Regions from separate parts of the Shewanella sp. SM95 genome, predicted to be linked through region 2. Evidence: predicted binding sites of a transcription regulator. Region 2 holds the regulator's gene; each other region holds the start of a gene.
What was found. Region 2 encodes MetJ, which represses methionine synthesis genes. Its sites were predicted from a motif close to TAGACGTCTAGACGTCTA; they were not measured.
Positions count from the first base shown of each region.

Region 1: a site for MetJ is predicted at 2,444-2,461, ahead of metK (methionine adenosyltransferase). Genes of this name have one in related genera too.
Region 3: a site for MetJ is predicted at 1,855-1,872, ahead of metE (5-methyltetrahydropteroyltriglutamate--homocysteine S-methyltransferase). Genes of this name have one in related genera too.

Region 1 covers NZ_JAKKSE010000006.1:67,887-72,176, forward strand. Annotated here, with positions in the region: gene tkt (transketolase) at 64-2,058, opposite strand; gene metK (methionine adenosyltransferase) at 2,504-3,655, shown strand; gene L5M29_RS09250 (hypothetical protein) at 3,811-4,290, shown strand, end outside.
Region 2 covers NZ_JAKKSE010000007.1:112,086-116,375, forward strand. Annotated here, with positions in the region: gene L5M29_RS10325 (4Fe-4S dicluster domain-containing protein) at 1-420, shown strand, start outside; gene nrfD (NrfD/PsrC family molybdoenzyme membrane anchor subunit) at 423-1,370, shown strand; gene L5M29_RS10335 (sulfite exporter TauE/SafE family protein) at 1,477-2,220, opposite strand; gene metJ (met regulon transcriptional regulator MetJ) at 2,355-2,669, opposite strand; gene metB (cystathionine gamma-synthase) at 2,882-4,045, shown strand; gene L5M29_RS10350 (bifunctional aspartate kinase/homoserine dehydrogenase II) at 4,057-4,290, shown strand, end outside.
Region 3 covers NZ_JAKKSE010000021.1:39,823-44,112, forward strand. Annotated here, with positions in the region: gene metE (5-methyltetrahydropteroyltriglutamate--homocysteine S-methyltransferase) at 1-1,744, opposite strand, end outside; gene L5M29_RS18840 (LysR family transcriptional regulator) at 1,945-2,850, shown strand; gene L5M29_RS18845 (HDOD domain-containing protein) at 2,931-3,659, opposite strand; gene L5M29_RS18850 (TonB-dependent receptor) at 3,940-4,290, opposite strand, start outside.

The DNA.
Region 1 (4,290 bases), on a different contig from region 2:
GCATTATACAGATTAACACTTAAAAAGTTTAACCTTTTGTATTGAATCTAATCCCTTGAGCGATTAGCCCAATGATTTTGCAGCATTCAGCACATTTTCAACGGTGAAACCGAAGTGATTCAATAGCACGTTACCCGGCGCAGACTCACCAAATGTGGTCATGCCCACAACTGTGCCTTCAAACCCGACGTACTTGTACCAGAAATCGGTATGCGCCGCTTCAATAGCCACACGTTTAGTCACTGCACGTGGTAATACAGATTCTTTATACGCGGCATCTTGCTTATCGAACTCAGTCGTCGATGGCATAGAAACTACGCGAACGTGTTTACCTTGCTCAGTCAGTGCAGCGGCTGCATCCATTGCCAATTGTACTTCGCTACCAGTTGCGATCAGGATCAGTTCTGGTGTACCCGCACAGTCTTGCAGTACATAAGCACCTTTAGCCACATTAGCTAATTGCTCAGCGGTACGCGCTTGCGCTTTCAGGTTTTGACGGCTGAAGATCAGTGACGTAGGTGCATTACGGCGCTCAATCGCCGCTTTCCAAGAAACAGCCGTTTCTGCCGCATCACATGGACGCCATACGGCCATATTTGGCGTCATACGCAGGTTAGCTAATTGCTCAACTGGCTGATGCGTTGGGCCATCTTCACCTTGACCGATAGAGTCATGGGTATAAACGAAGATGTTTTGAATGCCCATCAGCGCCGACATACGAACTGCGTTACGAGCATATTCCATGAACATCATGAAAGTTGCGCCGTAATTGATGAAACCACCATGCAGCGAAGCACCGTTCATAATGCCGCTCATGCCGAATTCACGCACGCCGTAGTAAATGTAGTTACCAGCTGGATCGTCTTGAATACCTTTAGAACCTGACCACAGTGTCAAGTTAGAACCCGCTAAGTCAGCAGAGCCGCCTAACAGTTCAGGCAACATAGCGCCAAATGCACCGATAGCATTTTGTGAGGCTTTACGGCTCGCAATGCCTTCGGCTTTGTCCTGTGATGCTTGTACGAATGCCTGCGCTTTTTCTTCGAAATCAGCCGGTAATTCACCTTTCAGAACGCGACGCTCATATTCAGCAGCCAGTTCTGGGTGAGCAGCGCGATATGCTGCAAACTTCTCGTTCCACGCTGCTTCACGGGCCGCACCGGCTTCTTTGGCATCCCAACCGGCATAAACGTCAGCAGGGATTTCAAATGGTGCATGTGGCCAGCCAAGGAATTCACGGGCGGCTGCGATTTCTGCATCGCCTAGTGGCGCGCCGTGACAATCGTGGCTGCCAGATTTGTTGGGTGAACCAAAACCGATAATGGTTTTGCAGCAAATCATGGTTGGTTTATCGGTAACGGCTTTAGCCGCTTCGATAGCAGCACGGATTGCCGCGCTATCGTGACCGTCAACACCGGCAATCACATGCCAGCCGTAAGCTTCAAAACGTTTTGGCGTATCATCGGTGAACCAGCCTTCAACATGGCCATCGATAGAAATACCGTTGTCATCCCAAAATGCGACCAGTTTACCTAAACCTAAAGTACCGGCTAATGAACAGGCTTCGTGGGAAATGCCTTCCATCAAACAGCCATCGCCGAGGAAGCAGTAAGTGTAGTGATCAACGATATCGTGACCATCACGGTTAAACTGTGCCGCTAAGGTTTTCTCAGCAATCGCCATACCGACAGCGTTGCTGATGCCCGCACCGAGTGGACCCGTTGTGGTTTCAACACCTGGGGTGTAACCGTATTCTGGGTGACCCGGGGTTTTAGAATGCAATTGACGGAACTGTTTTAGCTCTTCAATTGGTAATTCATAACCAGTCAGGTGAAGTAAAGAGTAAATCAGCATTGAACCGTGACCGTTAGAGAGGATAAAACGATCTCTATCTACCCATTTCGGATTGTTCGGGTTGTGCTTAAGGAAATCATTCCACAGCACTTCAGCAATATCTGCCATACCCATTGGGGCGCCGGGATGGCCTGAATTTGCTTTTTGAACTGCATCCATACTTAACGCACGGATTGCGTTTGCGAGTACTTTACGGGAAGACATGCTCTCTCCTGCTTGTTTGTGGGGTCTAGCGGGCAATTTGGATGCATATTTTCCCCTACATGCCAGTGTGACGCAAACTAAAATTACCATTCACTCAGCAAAAGATGGGCGAATATGTACCCAAACAACCTGAAGATGCAGGATTCAGGTCGCTTGGGTATACAAGTCGCAGAAACAAGCCAGTCACTTTGCTGGCGTTTACTTGAGAGGGCATAGCAAGGATCACTTGTAATGGAGAAATAAATTTCTCAAAAACATAGTAAACTTAATGCTATGAAATATAAGTAAAATAACCTATTTATGACAGAGCGTAGTCGTTTTCAGGTCACAATCTGAGAGGATTTTTTATTATCGGGGGTGATCGGCAATCGGATTTAAACTAAAATAGCCGTCTAGATGTAGATGCTTCTACACGTTTGAATGCTAACGACGAGATTTTCCTACTATGGCAAAGCACTTGTTTACTTCTGAGTCGGTATCAGAAGGTCATCCCGATAAGATTGCAGATCAGATTTCTGATGCTGTGCTAGATGCAATTCTGGCTCAAGATCCAAAAGCACGCGTAGCGTGTGAAACTTATGTCAAAACCGGCATGGTATTAGTGGGTGGTGAAGTCACTACCTCTGCCTGGGTTGATATTGAAGAAATCACCCGTAAAACGGTGCGTGAAATTGGTTATACCCATTCAGATATGGGGTTTGATGCAGACTCGTGCGCAGTATTAAACGCCATTGGTAAGCAATCACCCGACATCAATCAAGGTGTAGACCGCGCAGACCCTGCAGAGCAAGGTGCTGGCGATCAAGGGTTAATGTTTGGCTATGCCAACAACGAAACCGACATTCTGATGCCTGCACCTATCACCTATGCCCACGCATTAGTGAAACGTCAGTCTGAAGTGCGTAAAAATGGCACGCTACCTTGGTTACGCCCAGATGCGAAAAGCCAAGTCACTTTTGCCTATGATGATGGCAAAATTATCGGTATCGATGCAGTTGTGTTATCGACTCAGCACAGAGATGACGTTTCACAAGCCGACTTAATTGAAGGCGTGATGGAAACCATTATCAAGCCAGTATTACCGGCTCAATGGTTAAACAAAGATACTAAGTTCTTTATCAACCCAACTGGCCGTTTTGTTATCGGTGGTCCAGTAGGCGATTGCGGCTTAACGGGTCGTAAGATCATCGTTGACACCTACGGCGGCATGGCCCGTCATGGTGGTGGCGCATTCTCTGGTAAAGATCCATCAAAAGTGGATCGTAGCGCGGCATATGCTGCCCGTTATGTGGCAAAAAACATAGTTGCAGCAGGTCTTGCTGATCGCTGTGAAATCCAAGTGTCTTACGCAATTGGTGTGGCAGAGCCGACCTCTATCAGCATCGAGACCTTCGGTACCGGTAAAGTATCTGAAGAAGTGCTGATCAAGTTAGTACGTCAACACTTTGAACTGCGCCCATACGGTTTAACGGCCATGCTAGATTTAGCACGTCCAATTTATCAAGCGACCGCCGCTTATGGCCACTTTGGTCGCAGCGAATTCCCATGGGAAGCGACTGATAAAGCCGAAATATTACGTGCTGACGCGGGTCTATAGTCTTAATTCATTTCAATTTTTACACTTAAGACCCATAAAAAACCGCTACCCAGCGGTTTTTTTATGTCTGACATTTAGTTAGATTAATAGTGCTAAGACAAATATGGCAAGATAAAAAGCAGCATATACACAGACCATTAGAGTGCACTGATCCCATGACCGATAACGCCATCTTATTACAGCAACTTCAATCTTGTGCATGGGCAGCCAACGTAGGTCTGCCAGAGGAAACAGCAAAGACATACGGTACATTAGAGGAGATCGCCGCTTTTCTTGAATCCGATCCTGAAGCCTTTTTTGAAACACCTTACGAAATCCACTATGAAAGCCTGTGTGTAACTGATCATGACTTGGCAAATTCGTTAAAAACAAAGGCAGTAGTAAATGATGTGCATGCTTGGATTTCTGACAGCGAAGTCGATGAAATTTCTAAGTCAGCTTACCTCTCCACTTGGAAAATTATTCCCGTTGCAGAAATATGCGCGCTGACATCCGATGACGCTAATACGCTCGCAACACTGCTACTAGCTGACGTTAAACTTTCAGCCTTTACGAGTGAACGCCTATTTTGGTATCTCTGTGGAAGAATACCCTTTGGTTATATTGGTACTTACCCAAACGGGCAATGGCTGATA
Region 2 (4,290 bases):
AATCTGCATTTCAAATATCACAGGGTATCTTGCCAGCAATGTGAAGATGCACCCTGCGTTAAGGTGTGCCCAACAGGCGCGGCCTATGTGGGTGAAGACGGCATTATCTCTATCCATACCGAGAAGTGTGTCGGCTGTATGTACTGTGTGGCAGCGTGCCCTTATAAAGTGCGCTTTATGAACCCAGAAACCAAGGCGGCGGATAAGTGTAACTTCTGTAAAGACAGTCGTTTAGCACGGGGCGAAGAGCCAGCGTGTGTGACAGTGTGTCCAACCGATGCCTTAGTGTTTGGTGATGCCAATGATCCAAGCAGTGAAGTGGCCATCATGCTCAACACTAAAATCACTTACCAAGATAAAACCCATTTGGGCACAAAACCTAGGGTATATCGCGTTCCTACCAAAAGAGGGGGGATTTGATTATGAACAATACTTGGGGCGACATGGCGCAATATGATCCTGTCACTTGGCACTGGGTCATCGCCGTTTACCTGTTTATGGCGGGGTTATCCGCGGGCAGTTTATTGATTGGCATTGGTTTACGCTGGGCGAATAAGGAACTCAGCGCGGGAGCTGAAAGCAGCATTCTTAAGGCGGCAGCCATTATTGGGCCTGTAGCAATTAGCTTAGGTCTAGCTTGCTTAGTGTTTGACTTAACCAAACCATTCCACTTCTGGTTGATCTTAATTCACTATAACTTCCAGTCTGTGATGGCAATCGGGGTACTGGCGCTGCTGGCGTATTCTCCCTTAGCTTTTGCGTACGCCATTATTGTGCTGCGGGATGACTTACCAAAATGGGGTTTGGGTTTCCTAACACCTATCGCTAAGTTACTTATGCCATTTCGAAAGCTGATTGAAGTATTGTTGTTTGTCCTCGCCATTGGCGTAGGGGCTTACACTGGCTTCTTAATTTCGGCGATGAATGCCTATCCTATGCTCAACACTGCGGTACTGCCTGCGCTGTTTTTAGTGTCAGGTCTATCGGCGGGCGCTGCGGCAAATGCGGTACTGGCGTTGCTGATGTTTAAGACGGACAGCCACGACAAAACCTTAGTGAAGATGCACGGTTTAGAATTGCCTGTGATGGCGATTGAAATCCTGTTCCTGTTCATGTTGTTCTGCGCCTTGTACTTCAAGGGCGGCGCGGCGGCTGCGGCCTTAGCATCGTTAACGTCTGGGCTATGGGCAAGCGTGTTCTGGATAGGCGTTGTCGGTATTGGCTTTGGTATTCCATTGCTGTTTATGCTGCTACCCGCCGCGACTCGCCACACTAAGGGCGCGATGATCATGGTGGCTTGTGCGAGCTTAACGGGCGTACTCGCCTTAAGACACTTTATTGTGTACGCAGGGCAAAGCTATTTAAGCTGAGTGTAAGCTGGCTTTACATATTGATAGATAAAGAAAAAGCACTGGCAATGTCAGTGCTTTTTTATTGTTTGAATCTTCAGATGATTTGCCATTACAAGCGGGACGCTTATTGGGGTAATAACTCGATAACCGACTTCATCGTTAGCACTAAGGCGCTGATACTGCACAGGACTAACGTCGCCATCTTTGTCTTCTCTTTATCGACACGGCCCACTAATCGTCCTGCGACTAAGTAACCTAAAATCACTGAGGGGAGCAGCATCAACGACAGCCACAGATGTTTTAATTCTAATAAGCCAGTGATCGCTAAAATGATCAGTGCAATCATGGAGCTAAAAATGAAAAAGGCCGACAGGGCAGCGCGAAACTGCGAGGCATCTTTGCCTGCCAACAAAATCGCCATCGGCGGGCCACCAATCGCGGCGATATTGCCGAAGATCCCTGAAACCACGCCCGCACCGAAGAGGGTTTTCTTATTCACTGGCAGGCTGAATTTATACAGGCTGAGGATCACTGCGACAGTCACAATGGCGGCGATGGATAAACCGAGTATGGGTTGAGGCGCAAACAGCAACAGGCTCGCGCCGATAAAACCGCCGGGCACGCGGCCTATGAGCGCATATTGCAAGCCATTGAATTCTAAGTGACCGCGTTCACGCACTAAGGTCAGCAGGGCGATGGAGAAACCCATAGCAATAACAGGCGCAGGTACAAGTTGTGGATCGACGATATACAGCAAAGGACTGGCGACAACCGCAAGCCCAAACCCAATAAGACTTTGGGTTAATGCGCCCAGAAACACGACCAGCGAGGCTAAGGCGAGTGTCTGTGGATCTATCATAGAAAACATAGGATTTCCTATATCCCAAACCAACTCAAGATGGTGAAATTTAAAGTTTGAAGTCGCTTGGGTATAAACAAAAAGGGATCGTTAACGATCCCTATTGATGAGCACTGTGATATGACTTTGAAAGCGACGAGTCGCTATTCCATGTCTTCCCACTCTATTCCCATTTGATCCATCAACAACTTGGCTTCGGCGGGAATGCTGTCTGGGTTATCTTTTGACAGATCTTCATCGTTGGGCAATGGCTGGCCAGTGTAGGCGTGCAAAAATGCCTCACACAACAGCTCGCTGTTGGTGGCGTGACGCAAATTATTGACCTGACGACGAGTACGTTCGTCCGTGAGGACCTTAAGCACTTTGAGCGGAATAGACACAGTAATTTTTTTTACTTGTTCATTCTTCTTGCCATGTTCAGCATAGGGGCTGATGTATTCCCCATTCCATTCAGTCATTGACTCACCTGTTATAACGCTAAATTCGGGGCAGATTTTAAACCCTTACAAAGAACAGTCAAATTATTGCTACTATTTCTTTGTGATTGCAAACAGATTTCTTTATGTTCAGACGTCTAAACGTCTTCACGCCTATTGACGATGGCGTTGGGCTTAGGTACATTTAGACGTCCAGACATCTCTATCAGTCTACCGAATTTAGGAGTCCACCCATGGCAGAGCGTCAATTAGCCACACTGGCTGTGCGTCAGGGTATCGAAAGCGATACTCAATATGGCGCAGTTGTGCCACCGATTTATTTGTCGACTAATTACGCCTTCGATGGTCATAAAAATCCCCGCGAATTCGATTACAGTCGTTCAGGCAACCCAACGCGCTGCATTTTAGGCGAAGCATTAGCGCAATTAGAAAAGGGTGCCACTGGCATAGTGACCTGCACTGGCATGGCGGCCATCACCTTAGTGACGACTTTGCTCGGCCCCGATGACCTATTGGTTGTGCCCCATGATTGCTATGGCGGTTCCTACCGTTTATTTACCAACTTGGCGAAGAAAGGCCAGTTTAAGCTCATTGTGGTCGACCAAACCGACAGCCAAGCGTTAGCCGCCGCCATTGCCCAGAATCCTAAGATGGTGTGGCTCGAAACCCCATCGAACCCGTTATTGCGTGTGGTAGATATCGAAGCCATTGCTAAGGTGAGCCATGAGGTCGGCGCGCTGGTGGTGGTCGATAACACCTTTTTATCGCCGATATTGCAACAACCCCTATTGTTAGGCGCGGATATCGTTATCCACTCCACCACTAAATATATCAATGGTCACAGCGATGTAGTCGGCGGCGCAGTGGTCGCCAAAGACGCGCAAATCGGCGAAAGCTTACATTGGTGGTCGAACACTCTAGGCTTAACGGGGTCAGCCTTTGACAGTTATCTGACCCTGCGAGGCCTGCGTACCTTAGCTGTGCGTATTCGCGAGCATCAAACCAATGCCCAGCGTATTATTGAGGTATTAACGCAAAGCCCTGTGGTGAGTAAAGTCTATTACCCAGGGCTTGCGGATCACCCAGGTCACGCCATTGCGGCCAAGCAACAACAGGGCTTTGGCGCTATGCTGAGCTTTGAGCTCAAAGGCGGCGAGGCCGAAGTGGTGGCCTTTTTAGGTGCACTCAGCTTATTTAGCGTGGCGGAAAGTTTAGGTGGCGTCGAAAGTTTAGTGGCAGTGCCCGCCACTATGACCCACAGAGCCATGGAGCCGCAGGCGCGCTTCGAGGCTGGTATTAAGGACACCCTATTGCGTCTATCGGTGGGTATTGAAGATGCCGCCGATTTAGTTGCAGATATTCAAGCAGGATTAGCCGCCGTTGCGGCTTGTCAGTAGAGGAATAATAGATGGCACGTTGTCACTTACATAAATTTGGTGGCTCCAGTTTAGCGGATGCCGATTGTTATCGCCGAGTCGCCCATATCCTGTTAACCCACGGTCATAGTGATGATCTTGTGGTGGTCTCTGCGGCGGGTAAAAGCACGAATTTCCTGTATAAATTATTAGCGCTGCGTGATGCGGGTCAGCTATGGCAAGAAGAGTTACAAGTGCTGATCAGCTACCAACAGGGGTTGATTGAG
Region 3 (4,290 bases), on a different contig from region 2:
TCGCCAGCGCCAGCTGAGTCGCAATCACATCGCGGCCGATATCTTCACGGGCGAATGACCAATGCAGAATCGTCACCGGGCCAGTCAGCATGCCTTTTACAGGCTTGTCGGTGAGACTTTGGGCAAACTCGGCCCAATCAACCGTCATCGCCTTTGGACGGCTAACATCACCATAGACCAACGGCGGCTTAACACAGCGTGAACCATAACTTTGCACCCAACCATTTTTGGTAAAGCCAACGCCCGCAAGCTGCTCACCAAAGTATTCCACCATATCGTTGCGCTCGGCCTCACCATGAACCAACACATCGATACCGAGTTTAAGCTGGCGGTCGATAGTATCGCGGGTGACTTGCTGCAATTGCTCTGTATATTGTGCATCACTCAGATCGCCCTTGCGCCAACGACTGCGTAGTCCACGGATTGCAGGTGTTTGTGGGAAGGAGCCAATGGTGGTGGTCGGCAACAGAGGTAAACGGTATTTCTGCTGCTGCACTGCTTGGCGTACGCTGAAATCACTGATGCGCTCATAATCGGCAGATGTCAACGCGGCAACGCGGGCAATCACTTGCTTATCTGCAGACTGCGCTTTCGCCTCACGGCGTGCCAAACAGGTTTGCACAATCTCTTTTGCCGCGACCGATTCAGGTGCCAGTAGCAATTGGCGCACATTGGCCAGTTCGAGTAATTTCTGCTTCGCAAACGCGAGTTGTTGACGCAGCGCGGGCTCAAGCGTGGCTTCCACCTCTAAATCCACAGGGCTGTGCAGGAGTGAGCAAGAAGTACCGATCCACAAGCGATCTCCGAGATCACGGGCAACCGTGCCTATGCGTTCGGCAATCAAATCCGCCTCTGCCGCCCACACGTTGCGACCATTGACCACACCCGCCGACAAAATTTGATCTTGACCAAGCGCATTGGCAAAGACTGCTAATTGATCCGGCGCTGTGACTAAATCGACATGCAACCCCGCGACCGGCAAGGCCGATACCAGCGATTGATGGTGTGCGATACCGCCGTAATAACTGGTAAGAAGGATCTTCACCTTCGCAGTGCTGAGGGCTTGATACGCCTCAATCATCGCCGCTTGCCATTCGCCATCCAATTCCAATGCGAGAATGGGCTCATCGAGCTGTACCCATTGCACTCCCTGAGCAGCAAAACGCGCCAAAATGTCAGCATAAGCAGTTAATAAATTGGGTAATAAGCTTAACTTATCAAACTCTTCGCCCACGGTTTTAGCTAGGTACAAGTAGCTAACAGGGCCGAGTAGCACAGGTTTTACTTTATAGCCTAAGGACTGCGCTTCGCTGACTTCATCAAAGAACTGCTCATAGGCAATCGAAAACTCTTGGTTTTGGCTGAGCTCAGGTACCAGATAGTGATAGTTAGTATTGAAATACTTGGTCATTTCAGAGGCTGGCGCATCTTGGCCCGTTGGCGCTCTGCCGCGGGCAACACGGAATAAAGTATCGAGATCGATTGCCCCTTCACCACGATGGCGCTCAGGAATGGCATTTAAAGTCGCGCTTAAGGTCAGCACTTGATCATAAAAGGCAAAATCACCTACGGGAACTTGCTCAATGCCAGCAGCAGCTTGCCACTGCCAATGGGTACGGCGAAGTTCACTCGCCACTTCACGTAATTCCGCTTGAGTGCTCTCACCACGCCAGTATTTTTCTAAGGCAAATTTCAATTCACGACGACGCCCAATACGGGGAAACCCAAGACTATTTAATTGCATACTCTATCTTCCTTTATTTGAGATAAGCCACATTCGGCACTTGCACCCACCAGATTGTTTTCTCTTGGCACTTTTCAGCACTTCAGCCTTGATAAATAACAATGGGCGTCTGGACGTCTAGAAGTTTATTGTGTTAGTCTCTATGCCAGCAACCGAATTGATTTCAAGCACAACATGAGCGAAATTCACTTGGAGTGAACATGATCGAACTAAGACACCTGCGAACCTTAATGGCCCTGAAAGAAAGCGGCAGTTTGGCGGGCGCAGCCAAAAAACGTTTTGTCACTCAATCCGCCCTCTCCCACCAGATTAAGGAGTTGGAGCAAAGGATTAACTCGCCCATTTTTGTGCGTAAGAGTAAGCCACTGTCATTCACCCAAGAAGGTGCACGCCTGTTGCATCTGGCCGAAGAGATTTTGCCTAAGGTGTTAGAAACCGAGACAGATTTGAAGAATGGGCTGGAAACCGAAACTAATCAGTTGCGAGTCGGCATTGAGTGCCATAGCTGTTTTCGCTGGTTAATGCCTGTAATGGAACAATTTAGGCAAGATCATCCAACTGCCGAGTTAGACTTGTCGAGCCGCCACTTGTTCGACTCGCTCAATGCCTTAGAAATGGGTGAACTGGATATTGTATTAACCTCAGATCCTGTGCCTGGGCATTCACTCGCCTACCAGCATTTGTTTGATTTTGAAGTGAAGTTAGTGGTTGCTAAGGATCATCCTTTAGCGAAAGAAGCCTATGTCACTCCTAAGCAATTAGCACACTTGCCTATTATCAGTTATCCAGTGCCGTTGACACGTTTAGATATTTATCGCCACTTTTTAGAACCTGCGGGCATAGAGGCGGGCGAGCAAAAAACCTGTGATTTAACCATGATGTTATTGCAACGCATTGCCTGTAAAGACGGCATAGCCGCACTGCCAAGCTGGTCGATTAATGAAGGACATGGACTGAGTCTCGCTACGGTAAAACTCGGCCAAGAAGGTCTGAAACGACCGCTATTTGGTGCCTATCGCCGCCACAGTGCTAACTCTGCATTGATCCAAAATTGGTTACAACTGGTGGCGAGGGAAGGTTTATCCCGCCAGCAGAAGACGAATTAATGCGGGTGACATAGAGTAAAAAAGCCTGCGAATGCAGGCTTTTTTATTGAGTCAAATGACTACTTCATAGCATCGACAAATTACAGCGGATTCATCAACAATCCACGCATAGACAAGACACGGCGCAGTATCAACCCTGATGAATTAGGATTACGGGTCTGACGCAAATTATGGGCGATCATAAATTCTTGACGCAGATCCTGATCGAGATCTAACGCCTCGAACGCTTCTATGGTTAAGGTCTGTTGTTGATTATCAATCAATGACTTAATCACACTTAAAGGAAATGACTGTTCGGCATTAGCATTTAAATAGGCAAATGCGGTCAGTGCGATAATTTGGCCGAACACACTGAACAGAGCTAAGGTTTGCACTTCGTCAGCATCAACCTCCACACCTTCCATATCCGCTAAGCTATCTACCGCATCCGTTGCAATATCTTCAGTCAGCTTCCAATAACCTTGGACCAACTTTTTATAGGGCTGTGGCAGTTCATCGAGGCGTTCTTTTAAATAGAACGTAAAGGCGTAGCGATAGATATTAACTTGACCTAAGCGGATCAAAGCTTCTTTCAACGAACGAGTTTTGTGATTTTCCACTACAGCAGCCTGTGCGGAATTACTGCGCATAAGCATGTGCGCTGCCAATGCGGGATCGCTCGAGATAATGTCAATCACATTACGAATGTCGCCTTCAGCAAGGATCGCTTTTTTGAGTGGAATTAGAATTCCTCGGCGGCCAATCACTTGCTCTTCGTTCGCTATGATAGCTCTAACTTGAGTAAAAACCTGTTGCTCAAGATCAGTCATAAGACACTTTACACCTGTTTATTAACAATAAGATGATTCGGTTACAGCTCACATCATACCTAAAATACTAAGAATTTCAGCCATAAACAGCAGAGTAAAATATAAATTACTCCTATTTAGTAATGACTGCCCGCTAACACTATAGATAACGACAATTAAACCACTCTACTAAAACGATATTCAAGACTATACCTATTTTAAGATTTATTCTTTGAACTCAGCGTAAAAAATAAAAAGCCAGACTGAGTCTGGCTTTGTTAGTTAGATAGCTCATTAATATTTAGAAGCGGTAGCCCACAGTGAAACGAATATCGCGACCTCGACCAGAATAGTAACTATCCCCCCAATCGCCACCGTAATAACCTGCGCTAACATAATCTTTATCGAATACATTATCGATACGCAGACTGGCAAGCCAAGCATCACGATTATAATTCAAGGCTAAATTACCAAGCACGTAACTTGCTAGCTTATCACCTTGATTAGCGTTATCGCCTTCGATAAAACGATCCCCCGTGTAGATAGCTTCGGCAAATACTTGGAAATGCTCAGCAAAATCCATGCTGACATAACCGCGTCCCGTGTGTTTTGCCACCCAAGACAGCTCTTTGCCATCGTTAGCACCATCGGT